DNA from 3 places in the Amycolatopsis sp. NPDC114503 genome. Region 1 is predicted to be linked to each of the others. Evidence: riboswitches for the same ligand, from Rfam matches in the RefSeq annotation. Region 1 holds a riboswitch; each other region holds the start of a gene.
What was found. Region 1 has a riboswitch for S-adenosylmethionine ahead of ACZ7OI_RS25110 (methionine ABC transporter ATP-binding protein). Riboswitches for the same ligand answer to the same signal wherever they lie in the genome.
Positions count from the first base shown of each region.

Region 2: linked by a shared signal. The riboswitch ahead of ACZ7OI_RS18900 (aminotransferase class V-fold PLP-dependent enzyme) and the one ahead of ACZ7OI_RS25110 (methionine ABC transporter ATP-binding protein) in region 1 are both predicted to bind S-adenosylmethionine.
Region 3: linked by a shared signal. The riboswitch ahead of thrC (threonine synthase) and the one ahead of ACZ7OI_RS25110 (methionine ABC transporter ATP-binding protein) in region 1 are both predicted to bind S-adenosylmethionine.

Region 1 is NZ_JBVKDT010000005.1:711,695-716,547, forward strand. Features, by position in the region: gene ACZ7OI_RS25110 (methionine ABC transporter ATP-binding protein) at 115-1,128, opposite strand; SAM riboswitch class I at 1,344-1,434, opposite strand; gene rsmA (16S rRNA (adenine(1518)-N(6)/adenine(1519)-N(6))-dimethyltransferase RsmA) at 2,011-2,853, opposite strand; gene ACZ7OI_RS25120 (transglycosylase family protein) at 2,946-4,328, opposite strand; gene ACZ7OI_RS25125 (TatD family hydrolase) at 4,756-4,853, opposite strand, start outside.
Region 2 is NZ_JBVKDT010000004.1:373,837-378,689, reverse strand. Features, by position in the region: gene ACZ7OI_RS18915 (penicillin-binding transpeptidase domain-containing protein) at 1-748, shown strand, start outside; gene ACZ7OI_RS18910 (ArsR/SmtB family transcription factor) at 789-1,484, shown strand; gene ACZ7OI_RS18905 (potassium/proton antiporter) at 1,585-3,063, shown strand; SAM riboswitch class IV at 3,159-3,273, shown strand; gene ACZ7OI_RS18900 (aminotransferase class V-fold PLP-dependent enzyme) at 3,314-4,642, shown strand.
Region 3 is NZ_JBVKDT010000004.1:805,382-810,234, forward strand. Features, by position in the region: gene holA (DNA polymerase III subunit delta) at 1-927, opposite strand, end outside; SAM riboswitch class I at 1,059-1,192, shown strand; gene thrC (threonine synthase) at 1,206-2,471, shown strand; gene ACZ7OI_RS20820 (ComEC/Rec2 family competence protein) at 2,496-4,853, opposite strand, start outside.

The sequences.
Region 1 (4,853 bases):
CCCCACGCCGACTTAAGGCGATCCCGCCCGCGACGGCGGAGCCGGCGCCATCAAACACAGTTCTGCCGCGCCATCAAACACAGCCGTCACCAATCAAGCAGCAACCACACCCTGTCAAGCCGCAACCACACCCTGCGGCCCCCGAGCCACCTGACTCACGTGCGCCCCCCGATCAGCGATCCACGACAGCGCCGCGTCAGCTCGTTCGCCCCGCACCCCGAGCCGGAAGCGAGCGATCGGAGTGTCCCCGATCCGAGTGAGGCCACCACCAATGGTGGCGAGTTCCACGTCGAACCGGCTGGCCGCCTCAGGCAGCAACGCGCCCACCGACGCAAACCCGATCAGCACAACGTCGACCGCGCGGTCGTACTTCGCGGCCTGGGTGCGCGAGGTCTCGATCGACGGCAGCACCGCCTGCGCGGTCCAGCTGTCCGGCGTCGAGATCAGGTCGAGCACCGTGCCGCGTTCGACGATCGCGCCGTTGTCGAGGACCGCGACGTCGTCGCAGACCCGGCGGACGACGTCGGCGTCCGGCGTGGTGACGACGACCGTCACGCCCAGTTCGGCGCGCGCCCGGTCGAGCACGGCCAGCACCGCGCCGGCGTCCTCGGCCGAGACCCCGGCGGTCGGGTCGTCGGCGAGCAGCACGGCCGGTCCGGCGGCGAGCGCCTTCGCGACCGCGACCCGGCGGAGCTGGCCTTCGGTGAGCTCTTCCGGCTTCTGCGCGGCGCGCGGGGTGAGGCCGACCAGGTCGAGCAGCGAGCCGACCCGGCTGCGCCGCTGCGGGCCGTCGACGCCGAGCTGTTCCAGCGGGCTGGCGATGTTGCCCGCGATGGTGCGCTCGGCGAGCAGCTCCGGCTTGGTCCCGACGACACCGAGTTGGCGGCGGATCTCCCGCAGCCGCTTGCCGTCGAGCGTCGCGGTGTTGAGGCCGTCGAGCCGCACGACACCGCGGTCGGGGCGCTCCTGCAGCGCGATGCAACGGGCGAGGGTCGACTTGCCGGAACCGGACGGACCCACGATTCCGAACAGCGAGCCGGCTTGCACGTCAACGCTCACGTCGCGCAGCGCGGCGACGCGATTTCCGTGGAAGGGAAAGGACTTGGACACGTTTTCGACAGTGATCACGAAAGGGCTCCAGGCAAAACGAGGCGCAGCGCCGCTTCCGGGCGCGCCAGGCGTCATCGAATTACCGTCCACAGTGGACGGCGCAAGAAACTACAGAGAAAAGATCAGGCGATGACCATGGAGCGTTGACACGCACATACCGAGCGGCGACCTTCGTCGACTACGCGCCGGCGGGTCAGCAGGAGCGGGCGGGTGACCCTCTTCATCGAAAACAGCCTCCATCGGTCCTGGCGGTAGCACCTGCCCTGCGGAGGGTGGTTGCTGCGACTTCGGCGAGCCAGGTCTCTCAGTCGCTCGGGATGGACGCTTTCGAGTAAAGCCGATCCCATTGGCTGAACGCAAGCGCGTTGGTGCAGATCACACGTCTGGTGGTGCCCGCATACCGGAACACCGCGTCCAAGACCCGGAAACCCGGAACCTCGGTCGCCGAACAGTGCTTCGACCTGGGAAACCCTCGCCCCAGTGGCCGGTCGCGAACCAGTTCGTTCCACTGTGGACGATCAAGGATCTTTGTGGAACAACAGTTTTCTCGTTGTCAAGTGACCGGCGCCCGCGGACTGCAACGCCGGATTCGCGAGGTCCGCGACCGAGTCGAGATAGGTCAGTGAAGCGAAGCACCTCGAACCGGCGTCCCTGAACAATCCGGCCCAGGGAGCAATCAGACTCCCCCGAATGCCAAGGCTCTGACGAGCCGACCGTCACAGGTAACCGGCCATCTCGGCCGCAATCGCACGATCACCGAAAGTAGCTGGCTGCCCCGGAATGCCCACGATCAGCGACGACGCAAGGTCATCAGGCCACCCAGCGAAATCAAGGCCCGCATCCGGAATACCCGCCGCGCCGCCGCAGTTGGACGTCACAAGCGAGCGACGTGGGAGGGGGTCAGTTTGCGGCAGCCGCAATCCGCGCGAACGCGTGCACGTCGAGCTGTTCCCCGCGCGTCTTCGGGTCGATCCCCGCTTGGACTAGCAACTCACCGGCCCGCTCGGCGGAACCGGCCCATCCGGCCAGCGCGGCCCGCAAAGTCTTGCGCCGCTGCGAAAACGCCGCGTCGACCACCGCGAACAACCGCGCGCGATCCACTCCGGAAACCGGGTCGGTCCGGGTGAACGACACCAGTGCGGAATCGACGTTCGGCACCGGCCAGAACACCGCTCGCGGCACCGCGGCGACCTTGCGCGCCGGTCCGTACCAAGCGAGCTTCACGCTCGGCACGCCGTAAGTCCGGCTGCCCGGCCCGGCCGCCATCCGATCGGCGACCTCGGTCTGGACCATCACGAGCCCGCTGCGCAGCGACGGCAGTTCGGCCAGCAGATGCAGCACCACCGGCACCGCGACGTTGTAGGGCAGGTTCGCCACGATCGACACCGGCTCAGCCGGCAGATCGGCAGCCCGCACCCGCAGCGCGTCGGCTCCGACGACGGTCAGCCGCTCCGCTGCCTCCGGGGCGCGCTCGGCGACAGTGCGAGGCAGGCGGGCGGCCAGCACCGGATCGATCTCCACGGCGACGACCTGAGCGCCAGCGGCGAGCAGGCCGAGCGTCAGCGACCCGAGACCGGGCCCGACCTCCAGCACGACGTCCCCCGGCCGCACGCCGCCGAGTTCGACGATGCGGCGGACCGTGTTGGGGTCGTGCACGAAGTTCTGCCCGAGCTTCTTCGTGGGCCGGACGTCGAGTTCGTCGGCCAGCCCGCGGATTTCGACAGGCCCCAGCAGTTCCACCACCGGACGAGCCTACCCAGCGCCGCGGGGCGCACGAAAAACAGGCGGCCGGGAGCGCGAAGCTCCCGGCCGCCTGCTGGAAATTCCGATGCCGCTCAGGCCTTGTAGCCGCAGCCCCAGGCGCTGTAGCCGCCGCGAGCGTCGCGCACCTTCTCGGCGGTCGCGATCTGCTGCTCACGGGTGGCCTTGTCGGCCGTCGGGGCGTACTGCGTGCCGCCGTAAGCCGCCCAGGTCTGCTTGTCGAACTGGAGGCCGCCGTAGTAGCCGTTGCCGGTGTTGATGGACCAGTTGCCGCCCGACTCGCACTGCGCGATCCGGTCCCACACGCCGGTGTCGCCGATGGCCGGGGCCGGCGGCTTCTTGGTGCCGACCTTGATGATCTTGGCCTTGGCCTCGACCAGGGTCTTCTCCGAGACCTGCTCGCGCGAGATCTCTTCGCCGTTCTTCTTCGTGACCTTGTAGGTCACCAGCTTCTTGCCCGGCGTGCCCGGGTCCTCGACGCTCTGCTGGCCCTGCAGCTGCGTCGGGTCGTCGACCTTCTGCACCTCGGGGTCGATGGTCTCTTCCTGGTTGACCATCGACACGCCCATGCGGCTGACGTGGACCTCGGCGCCGTTCTTCAGGCTGACGTCGAGGCCGCCGTCGATCGCGTCGTCCGGGCCGAGGTTCAGCTTCAGGTCGGAGGCGAGCTCCTTGGTGGTCACCGCGTTGGTGCTCACCTGGCGGGGCGCGTTGGTGCCGTCGAAAAGCGTGATGTGCTTGAGGGTCTTGACCTGGACGGTCGACCCCTCGAGCGGAAGGTCGCCGGTCTGCGGCATCGACGTCCACGCGCCCTGGGAGAGCATGCTGCCCATGCCGAGCTGGTTCATCGCCTCGCCGAGCGTGGTCGCCCGGACCCAGGAGGGCCGCGACACGCCGTCCACGACGAGGTTCAGCTGACGGCCGCGCTCGAGCTTGATGACGCCGCCGTCGCCGACCGCCGCCTGCGGCGAGGGCGAAAGCGCGTCGTGCTCGCCGACCGACAGGCCCGCGTCCTTGAGGACGTCGCCGACGGTGCCGCCGTAGCTGTGCACGGTCTGCTGGTGGCCGTCGACGTCGACGGTGATGCTCTTGTTCATCGCGAGCGCCGCCGCGCCGCCACCGCCGACGGTGACCAGCAGCGAAAGCACCGCGCCCTTGAGGAAGCGGCGCTTCCAGGTCTTGGTCGCCTCGCGCAGCCCTTCCTCGACCGCGGCCTTCTTGGCCTGCGGGGAGGCGGTGCGGTCTTCCTCGACCTCGTCCGGGAGGACGAGCGGCGGAAGCATCGTGGTTTCCGCGTTGATGAGGCGGATCAGCTCGTCGACGTCGACGTCGATTTCCGACATCAGCATGTCGGCGTCCGGGCCCAGCGCGGCGAGCACGTCCTGCTCGGTCACGCGGAGCTCGTCGGAGAAGTCAAGCTGCCCGTACGCGGTGTCTTCGAGCTCGCGGTCGAGCACGGCCACCGAGGACGCGGAGGAGGAAAAATACGCCGAACCCGCGTCAAGACGCGTGTCATCCTGCCGACTACCAGTCACCGGGTCGTTCCCTTTCCCAAGACATCGCGCGTGTTTCGCGCGTCGCCCTTCGTTCGCGACGCACCCTCAGGCGCGCCTCTCAAGTCCGACACCCCCAGCCAGCGCCATCGTCACGGTCCCAGGTCGTACCAACCCCGGTTCCGCTTCCCCGACGTGCACTGACGTGACTGGTGGGCGTATCAGCCGGCTCCGCTGCGCAGAACCGACCGGCACGATCACGGGACAGTAACGGGTGTTGGCAGGTTGCGCAAACACCCCCCGGAGTGTCGTGACTTGCGTCACTCATCAGGTGGACGAATGCGCGGTCTCGAATGTCGCAATCCGTGCAAGCCGTTGTGACACTGAGGAATCAGACGGGCAGCCGGTATGCGCGTTCGGCAGTGGTCCGGACCGCTTCGGCCACCTCGTGGACCGCCTCGCCGCGCAGTTGGGCGAGGAAGCGGACGG
Region 2 (4,853 bases), on a different contig from region 1:
CGCGGCGTCGGCGTTCAGCGGCCAGTACGCACCGGGTTCGACGTTCAAGATCGTCACCGCGACCGCGGCGCTGGAAGCCGGGCTGGTCACGCCGGATTCCTCGGTGCCGTGCCCGCTGACCGACCGGATCGGCACCCGCACGCTCTCCAACGAGGGATTCGACCTCGGCACGACCACCGTGCACAAGGCGTTCGCGAAGTCCTGCAACACCACGTTCGCCCGGCTCGCGTCGCAGCTGCCCGCCGACGGACTCGCGAAGGCGGCCACCCAGTTCGGCCTCAACGCCGACTTCGGGATCGGCGGCCTGTCCACCGAGCTGGGCCGCGTCGACCCGGCGGCGAATGCGGACGAGCAGGTCGAGGACGGCATCGGCCAGGGAAAGGTGCAGGTCAGCCCGATGGGAGCGGCGGTGATGGCGGCGACCGCGGCGTCCGGGCACGCGGTCGTGCCGCGGCTGTGGGCGGACGGCACCAAGGTCAACACCGGCTACAATCCGCCGCCGTCGTCGGTGCTGTCGGCGTTGCGGCCGATGATGCGCGAGGTCGTCACCGGCGGCACGGCGACCGGGCTGTCGCACTCCGGTTCGGTGTTCGGCAAGACCGGCACCGCGCAGTTCGGCGACGGCGCGGAGGCGCACGGCTGGTTCGTCGGCTACCGCGGCGACCTGGCGTTCGCGGTCTTCCTGGAGGGGGCCAACGACTCCAAACCGGCCGTCTCGCTCGGCGCGAAGTTCCTCGACGCGCTGTAGTTCGGCCGCGGCCGAAGTGTCCCCGCTCTACCGTTGAGGCATGGAAACCGTCGCACTGGCCGAGGTCGCCGCTGTTCTCGCCGACCCGAGCCGCGCGACCATGTGCCTCGCGCTGCTCGACGGCCGCGCCTGGACGGTCGGCGAACTGGCCGCCGCCGCGCGGATCGCGGTTTCGACGGCCAGCGAGCACGTGACGCGATTGGCCGAGGCCGGGTTCGTGGCCCGGGTGAAGCAGGGGCGGCACGCGTACGTGCGGCTTGCGAATCCGCGGGTTGCGGAGTTGATCGAGCATTTGGCGCAGCATGCCGAACTGAAACGGCCGTCCGGGCTGCGGACTTCGTTGCGGGTACAGCGATTGTCCTTCGCGCGCAGTTGTTACGACCATCTGGCCGGGACGCTCGGGGTCGCGTTGCGGGACGGGATGGTCGATCGGGGACTGATCGACGTGTCGGACGGGCTCGCGCTCACCGACGCCGGACGCGAGGTGCTGGCCGATCTCGGCGTGGCGGTGCCGGATCGGCCGCGGCGGCCGCTGCTGCGCGACTGTCTGGATTGGACAGAGCGGCGCGAGCACCTCGCCGGCGCGGTCCCGGCGGCGGTGCTGGAGCGGGCGGTCGAGGCGGGATGGCTGACACGGGACCAGCAGCGCGCGGTCCGGGTTCTGCCGGGCGCGAGGGGGCCGTTCGCCGCGCTCGGTGTCGATCTCGCGACGGTGAGTGCCGCCGAGGCGTCGTAACACACCTGGGTGGTCCCCCGCACCGGTGGTGCGCGGTCGGGAACCGGACACTGCCTCACTATTCTGGACGCCTGCGGGCGACCGGGAGGGAGGCGGGCGAATGGACGAGCTTCCCATGGTGCTGGGCGTCGGCGCGCTGGTTCTGGTCGTCTCGGTCGTCGCGGTGCGGGTGTCCATCCGGCTCGGATTCCCGTCGCTGCTGCTGTATCTCGGGATCGGCGTCGTGCTCGGGGAAGCCGGGTTCGGCATCCGCTTCGACAATCCGGCGCTCACCCAGTCGCTCGGCCTCGCCGCGCTTGTCCTGATCCTCACCGAAGGCGGGCTCACCACGCGCTGGTCCGCGGTGAAACCCTCGCTGGGGCCCGGAATCCTGCTGTCCACAGTGGCCGTGGTGATCAGCATCGCGGTCACCGGCGCGGCATTGCACTGGCTGCTCGGCCTCGACTGGCGCCTCTCCCTGCTGTGGGGCGCGGTTCTCGCGTCCACCGACGCCGCGGCGGTGTTTTCCGTGCTGCGCACGGCCGGGGTCGGGAAACGGCTCGTCGGCGCGCTGGAACTGGAATCCGGCATCAACGACGCGCCTGCCTACATCGCGGTCGTCGTGCTCGCGTCCGGCGAAGCGGTCGATTGGTCACTGCCGCTGCTGGTGGTCTACGAACTGCTCACCGGTCTCGTGCTCGGCCTCGCGTTCGGCTGGCTGGGCGCGCAGGCGTTGCGCCGGGCGGCGCTCCCGGCGACCGGTCTGTACCCGCTCGCCACGGTGGCGGTGTGCGTGCTCGCGTACTCCTCGGGACAACTCGCGCACGCGTCCGGCCTGCTCGCCACCTACGTCGCTGGCCTGGTACTCGGGAACTCCAAGCTGCCGCACCGGTCGGACACCCTGTCGTTCGCCGAAGGGCTCGGCTGGCTCGCGCAGATCGGCCTGTTCGTGTTGCTCGGCCTGTTCGCGTCGCCGACCCGGCTGCTCGAAACGCTGATTCCGGGTCTGGTCGCGGGCGCCGTGGTCCTGCTGCTCGCCCGGCCGCTGTCGGTGGTCCTGTCGTTGCTGCCGTTCCGTTTGCCGTGGCGGGATCAGGTGTTCCTGTCCTGGGCGGGGCTCCGGGGCGCGGTGCCGATCGTGCTCGCGATGATCCCGCTGTCCGAGGGCGTGCCCGGCGCGCAACGGCTCGTGGACGCGGTTTTCGTGCTCGTCATCGTGCTCACCGTGCTGCAGGGCGCGACGCTCAGTCCGCTCGCGCGGATCCTCGGGCTGGCGAAGGCGACGCAGGCGCAGGAGATCGAGGTCGACGCCGCACCGCTCGACGAGCTTGGCGCGGAACTGCTGCAGGTGCGCATCCAGAAGGGGTCGAAGCTGCACGGCGTGTACCTGTCGGAGCTGCGCCTGCCCGCCGGGGCGACGGTCAGTCTCGTGGTCCGCGGCGGCACTGCCTTCACCCCGCAGAAAACCAGCCGGTTGCAGGTCGAAGACCAGCTTCTGGTGGTCACGACCGCCGCCGACCGCGACGCGACCGAACAGCGCATCCGGGCCGTCGACCGGGCCGGTCGTCTTGCTCGCTGGCACGGGGAATCCGGGGCCTGACCCCTCTGTCCTTTGTGGACACCCGTGTGACCGCTGTCTCAGATCACGGGACGGGGCTGGTTTCGCTCCCCGGTTTTCCGCTATCGTCGGTTTCAGGTCATGAGTGCCAGCGCGAAGCCCCGGCTTGCTGGCCGGCAACCCTCCTACCGCGGTGGGGTGCCCCGGGTGAGGACCAGGCCGGTCGCGCAGCGCGACGGGCAAGCGCGGGCCCCTCGCCGGGGGTCCCCCGGAACGCCGAGGAGGCGCCGTCATGACTCTCGCACTCGACCGGTCCACGGAAACTGTTGCCGCTGTTCCCACTGTTGCCGGTGCGGCGCTGCGGGTGCCGCTGGTGACGGGCGGCGACATCGGTTACGCGAATCTCGATCACGCGGCCAGCGCGCCGTGCCTGGACGCGGTGCGGTCGGCGGTGGACGAGTTTCTTCCCTGGTATGCCAGCGTGCATCGTGGTGCTGGGTTTGCGTCGCAGGTTTCTACTCGGTTGTACGAGCGGACCCGGGGTGTGCTGCGCCGGTTCGTGGATGCTCGCAGCGGTGACTCGGTGATCTTCACGCGCAACACGACTGATGCGTTCAATCTGCTGGCGAAAGCGTTGCCGCGTAAGACTTCTGTGGTTGTTTTCGACAGTGAGCACCATGCCGCGCTGTTGCCGTGGCGGGGGCCGAACGTTCGGCGGGTGCAGTTGCCGCGGACTCGGCTTGCCGCGGTGTCCGTTGTGGACGAAGCGCTGGCGGAATGTCCGCAGGGGCCTCGGTTGGTGGTGGTCGCTGGGGCGTCGAATGTGACTGGCGAGTTGTTGCCGGTGGCGGAGATTGCTGCGGTGGCTCGGAAGCACGGGGCCCGGGTGGCGTTGGACGCGGCTCAGCTCGCGCCGCATCGGCGGATTTCGTTGCGGGAGTTGGATGTCGACTACGTGGCGGTTTCCGGGCACAAGTTGTATGCGCCGTTTGGGGCTGGGGCGTTGGTCGGGCGCAGCGACTGGTTGCGGGCGGCTGAGCCGTATCTCGCCGGTGGTGGGGCGACCAAGCTGGTGACCGAGGAAGCCGTGGTGTGGAACAGCGGTGAGGAGCGGCACGAGGCTGGGTCGCCGAATACCGTTGGGGTGTATGCGCTCGGGGTGGCCTGCGAGCAGTTGGCGGCTCGGTGGGAGGCCGTGGAGGCGCATGAGGCTGCGTTGCTGGAGCGGTTGCGTAAGGGGCTCGAGGGCTTGCCTGGATTTGCTGAGCTGCGGTTCTTTGACGCGCCGGTGGATCGGGTCGGCACGGTGAGTTTTGTGGTCGACGGGTTCGAGCCGGGGTGGTTGGCGGCGGTGCTGTCGGCTGAGTACGGGATCGGGGTGCGGGACGGGGCGTTCTGTGCGCATGTCGCGGCTCGGCGGTTGATTCGGGAGGCCGGGGGCGAGGGGCAGCAGGCGGTTCGGGTGAGCCTGGGGCTGGGGAGTACCGAGGAGCACGTGGATCGGCTGGTGCTGGCGTTGCGGCAGATCGTGGCTCGGGGGGCTCGGTGGGAGTACGCCAAGGTTGACGGGCGGTGGGGGCCGGTGGGGGATACGCGGGAGTTGCCGGGGTTTTGTGGGTGAGTGTGCGGGGGTAGGGCGCCGGTTTTGGTTGGTGGCTCGGCAGGACTGGGTTTGATGGCGCCGGCTTCGCCGTCGCGTGCGGGATCGCTTTAAGCCGACGTTTCGGGCCGAGGAGTGGGGGGGGTCCCTGGTGGGGTCCAGTGATTTTTTCTGGGGTTCGGGGGGATCATTCGGTTTTGACAGATGAGTGGCTTCAGTCTCTTGTTTGATC
Region 3 (4,853 bases), on a different contig from region 1:
CAGAGCGTAGTTCGCATCGGCCGCCGCGCCCTTGACCTCGGCGTTCAGCCGCGCCACGACGCGCATCGCGGTCGCCAGGCCGTCCGGGCCCCAGCCGCGCGACTGGCCCTGCGCCTTGCGGATCTTCCACGGCGGCATGCCGAGTTCGCCCGCCATCTGGTTCGGGTTGCCCCGGCCGGCCGCGGACACGCGCGCGATCGTGCGGACCGCGTCGGCCAGCGCGTCGGCAATCAGGACGTGCGGGACGCCCAGCTGCATCGCCCACTGCAGCGACTCCATCGCGGCCGCCCGGTCGCCCGCGACGGCCTTCTCCGCGACCGCGAAGCCGGTCACGTCGGCGCGTCCGGTGTGGTAGCGGCGGACCGCCTGCTCGTCGATGGCTCCCCCGGTGTCGGCGACCAGCTGCGTCGCCGCCGAGGACAGTTCGCGCAGGTCCGAGCCGACCGAGTCGAGCAGCGCCAGCAGGCCCGCGCCGTCGATCTTGCCGCCCGCGCGGCGCACCTCGTTGCGGACGAACGCCTCGCGCTCGGCCGGTTTGGTGAGCTTCGGGCATTCGGTGATTTCCGCGCCCGCTTTTTTCAACGCGCCCGGCAGCGCTTTCGCGGCCTTGCTCCGCCCGCCGCCGCTGTGCACGACCACGAGGACGATGCCGTCGGCCGGAGCCTTCACGTACGCCAGGACAGCGTCGGACAGCTCCTGCGAGATGTCCTGCGCCGACTCGAGAACGATCACGCGCCCCTCGGCGAACAACGACGGGCTGACCAGCTCGGCCAGGACAGGCGGTGTGAGATCGGACACCCGCGTCCGCGTGAGGTCCGCCGTCGGGTCCGCGGCCTTGGCCGCGTCGAGGGACGCTCGCACAGCCCGTTCGATGAGCAGTTCTTCCTCGCCCGTGACGAGGTGCAGCGGCGCGGGTGCGGTGGTCACCTCGCCATCTTCTCACCCGGCCGCCGGGCCGTCCGCCCCGGTGATGTGGGCCGCCTCCGTGGCACGAGCTGATCGGGATGTCGTACGGTGTAGGCGAGGACGCGCCCACCCGCGCTCCGACAATCGAATACCGCTCATCCAGAGGGGCAGAGGGAACGGCCCGACGAAGCCCCGGCAACCGGCGTACAGCCTGTCATCCCGCGATCGCGGGGTAGCTGACGACCACGGTGCCAATTCCGGCCCGCTTCGGCGGGACAGATGAGGAAAGGAACCTCGCGATGACTGCAGCCCTCACCGCCACCTCCGCCAACAAGACGATCGACCTCGGTCCGGCCGTCGAACTGGTGTCGAAGGAAGAAGGGCACCGGCAGCCGCTCGCTCCGGAATTCGTCTCCGCCGAAGACTTCTCGCCGCTCGAGGTCGCCTACGACTTCGGCCGCGTCCGCCGCGAGGACATCGAAGCGGGCCCGCGCAACATCTGGCGTTACAAGAAACTCCTTCCCGTCCCCTCGACCGTCGAGGAGACCCCGAACACCGAACCCGGCTGTACCCGGCTCGTGCGCGCCGACCGGCTCGCGAAGGAGCTCGGCCTCAAGAGCCTGTGGGTCAAGGACGACACCGGCAACCCGACGCACTCGTTCAAGGACCGCGTGGTCGCCGTCGCGCTCGCCGCGGCCCGCGAGTTCGGCTTCGAGGTCCTCGCGTGTCCCTCGACCGGCAACCTGGCCAACGCGACCGCCGCCGCCGCGGCGCGCGCCGGCTGGCGGTCGGTCGTGCTGATCCCGAAGAACCTCGAGCGCGCGAAGATCCTCACCACCGCGGTCTACGACGGCGACCTGATCGCCGTCGACGGCAACTACGACGACGTGAACCGGCTCGCCACCGAACTGGCCGGCGAGCACCCGAAGTGGGCGTTCGTGAACGTGAACGTCCGCCCGTACTACTCCGAGGGCTCGAAGACGCTCGCCTACGAGGTCGCCGAGCAGCTCGGCTGGCGCATTCCCGAGCAGATCGTCGTGCCGATCGCCTCCGGTTCCCAGCTCACCAAGGTGGACAAGGGTTTCCGCGAGCTGGGCCAGCTCGGCCTCGTGGACGCCAGCCCGTACAAGGTGTTCGGCGCACAGGCCACCGGCTGCTCGCCGGTCTCCACCGCGTACCGCAACGGCCACGACGTGGTCCAGCCGGTGAAGCCGGACACCATCGCCCGCTCGCTCGCGATCGGCAACCCGGCCGACGGCCCGTACGTGCTCGACGTGGTCAACCGCACCGGCGGCGCGATCGAGGACGTCACCGACGAAGAGGTCGTCGAAGGCATCCGGCTGCTCGCGCGCACCGAAGGCATCTTCACCGAGACCGCGGGCGGCGTCACCGTGGCGACCGCGAAGAAGCTCGTCGAAAGCGGCAAGCTCGACCCGGACGCCGAAACCGTCCTCCTCATCACCGGCGACGGCCTGAAGACCCTCGACGCGGTCGAGAACCACATCGGCCCGAAGGCCACCGTGCCGCCGTCGGCCGCGGCCGTCGCCAAGGCGCTCGGCTATTGACCCGCCGGCCCGGGGTCCGCCGCCCTACCGCGGCGGACCCCGCGGCTCGCCCCGGCGCGCGACCGCCGGTCCGCTTCCGGCGGGCAGAACGGCGGTGTCGCCGTCGATATCGGTCCGGGTGACCAGTACTCCCATCGTGCCGAGAACGTCCACTGTGGACTTGCTCGGATGTCCGTATCCGTTGCCCGCGCCGACACTGATCAGCGCCGTGCGCGGCCGCACCGCCGCGAGAAACTGCGGCAGCGAATACCTCGAGCCGTGATGCGGCACCTTCAGCACATCGGCCCGCAGGTCGACGCCCTCCGCGAGCAGATCAGCTTGCGCGGCCAGTTCCACGTCTCCGGTCAGCAAGACCCGGCCGGCCGAGGTGCCGGCGCGCATGACCACCGAACTGTTGTTGATCATCGTGCCGTCCTGCAAGGCAGGTGACCGAGTGGTGGCGTAGCGCGGACCCAGTACGTCCAGCGACAATCCCGGCCATTCCAGCCGTTGCCCCTCGCTCAACTGCACGAGCGGCACGCCACGACGCCGCGCCTCGCCGGAAACCGACTGCCACGCCCACGCCGGAGCACGTCCGGGCCCTACCGCGATCGCACCTACCGCCCGTCCGTCGAATACCGAGGCGAGGCCTCCGATGTGGTCCGCGTGCAGGTGGCTCAGCACGAGCAGCGGCACCCGTTCGACGCCCAGCCTCCGCAAGCATTCGTCGACCGGCCCCGGCTCCGGTCCGGTATCGACGACCACGGCACGGCCGGGCTCGGCAGTTGCGAGAACTACCGCATCTCCTTGTCCGACATCGCATTCCACCATCGCCCAGCCGTCCGGCGGCCAGCCGGGTGTCAGCACTTTGGCCGGCACGACCGTCAGCAGCACCACAACCAGTCCGATCGCTACCAGCAGCCGAAGCCGGCGAAACCTCGCCGCCACCACGACTACGACCAGCAGGCCCGCCGCGCACAATCCGCCCCACCAGCCACCGGGCCAGGACAGCGCTGCCCCGGGCGCCCTTGCGCCGTGCCGGGCGACGGTGATCAGCCACCGCGCTTCCGGGTCCGCCAGATGGATCAGCACCTGCCCGGCTCCTGGCCACCATGGCCCGACGACTGTCGCGAGCACGCCTAGAACGGTGACCGGCGCGACCACTGGTGCCGCAAGGACATTCGTGACCACCGAGACCAGGCTGACCGTGCCCGCCATCCCGGCGATGACTGGTGCGGTGACCACGAACGCGGCAAGAGGAACGGCGAGGCCTTCGGCGTAGCCGGGCGGAACTCCCCGTCGTACCAACGAATCCGCCCAGCGCGGAGCGAGCAGCACCAGCCCGGCCGTCGCGAGAACCGAGAGTGCGAAACCGAAATTGGCCGCCATCGTCGGATCCCACGCCACGAGTACGCACACCGCGAACGCCAGTGCGGGCAGCGCTGAACCGCGTCGTCCGAGAGCCAGCGCGAGCAAACCGATGCCGCCCATGACGCCTGCCCGCACCACACTCGGTTCAGGGCCCACCAGGACGAGGAATCCCGCCAGGCAGGTGCCAGCCGCCGCTGCGGAAAACCTCGGGCCCGCACGGACCAATCGGCACAGCAGCAGGACGGCCCCGCCGATGATGACGAGATTTCCGCCGCTCACCGCCATCAAGTGGGTGAGCCCGGAGGCGGTGAACTCGCTTTCGACCCGCTGCGGCAACGCGCTCGTGTCGCCGAGCACCAGTCCGGGCAGCAGCCCCGCCGGTTCCTCCGGCAGGATCGCGCACAGCGAATGCAAGCTGTTCCGCAGGGCCGCGGCGGCGCGCTGCCACCACGGTGCCGGCCCGGCGTCTGCGGGTGCGGCACGGACGGAAAGCACCGCGGCGGTCAGTTCACCGCCGCGCGCGGGGAGGAGCCGTCCGGACGTCGTCACTTCCTGGCCCGGCAGCAGACCGCTCCAGCCGGTTACCGGTGCCAGCAACAGAACCCGGCCCGTCGATTCGACTGGCTGACCGTCCACTGTGGCCGCGGTGACGCGGGCGGGAATCGCCACCGACCGGGTGCCCGCCTGCTGGTCGGCGTAGCCGGCTTGATGGATCGGCCGTGGGCGCTCGCTGACCTCGACCCGCAGCGTCGCTGTGACGCCATGGGCAGCGGCTGCTCCCAGCGGGTCGGATGCCGCGTCGTGAATGCGAAGAGCTGTTGGCACTGCGGCAACGAGCCCTGCTAGCAGCAACGCTCCCCCGACGCCCGCGTATCGCGAACGGCCGCGCACTAGAAGCACCGCGGCTCCGATGACCGCGACGGTTCCGGCCACGGTCGCGGCCCACCAGCCGAGTTGCAGTCCGGCGAGGGTGGCCGCCCATCCGGCGACGGCGGCGGGGACGAGGCGGAAATCGTGGTCACGCCGCGACTT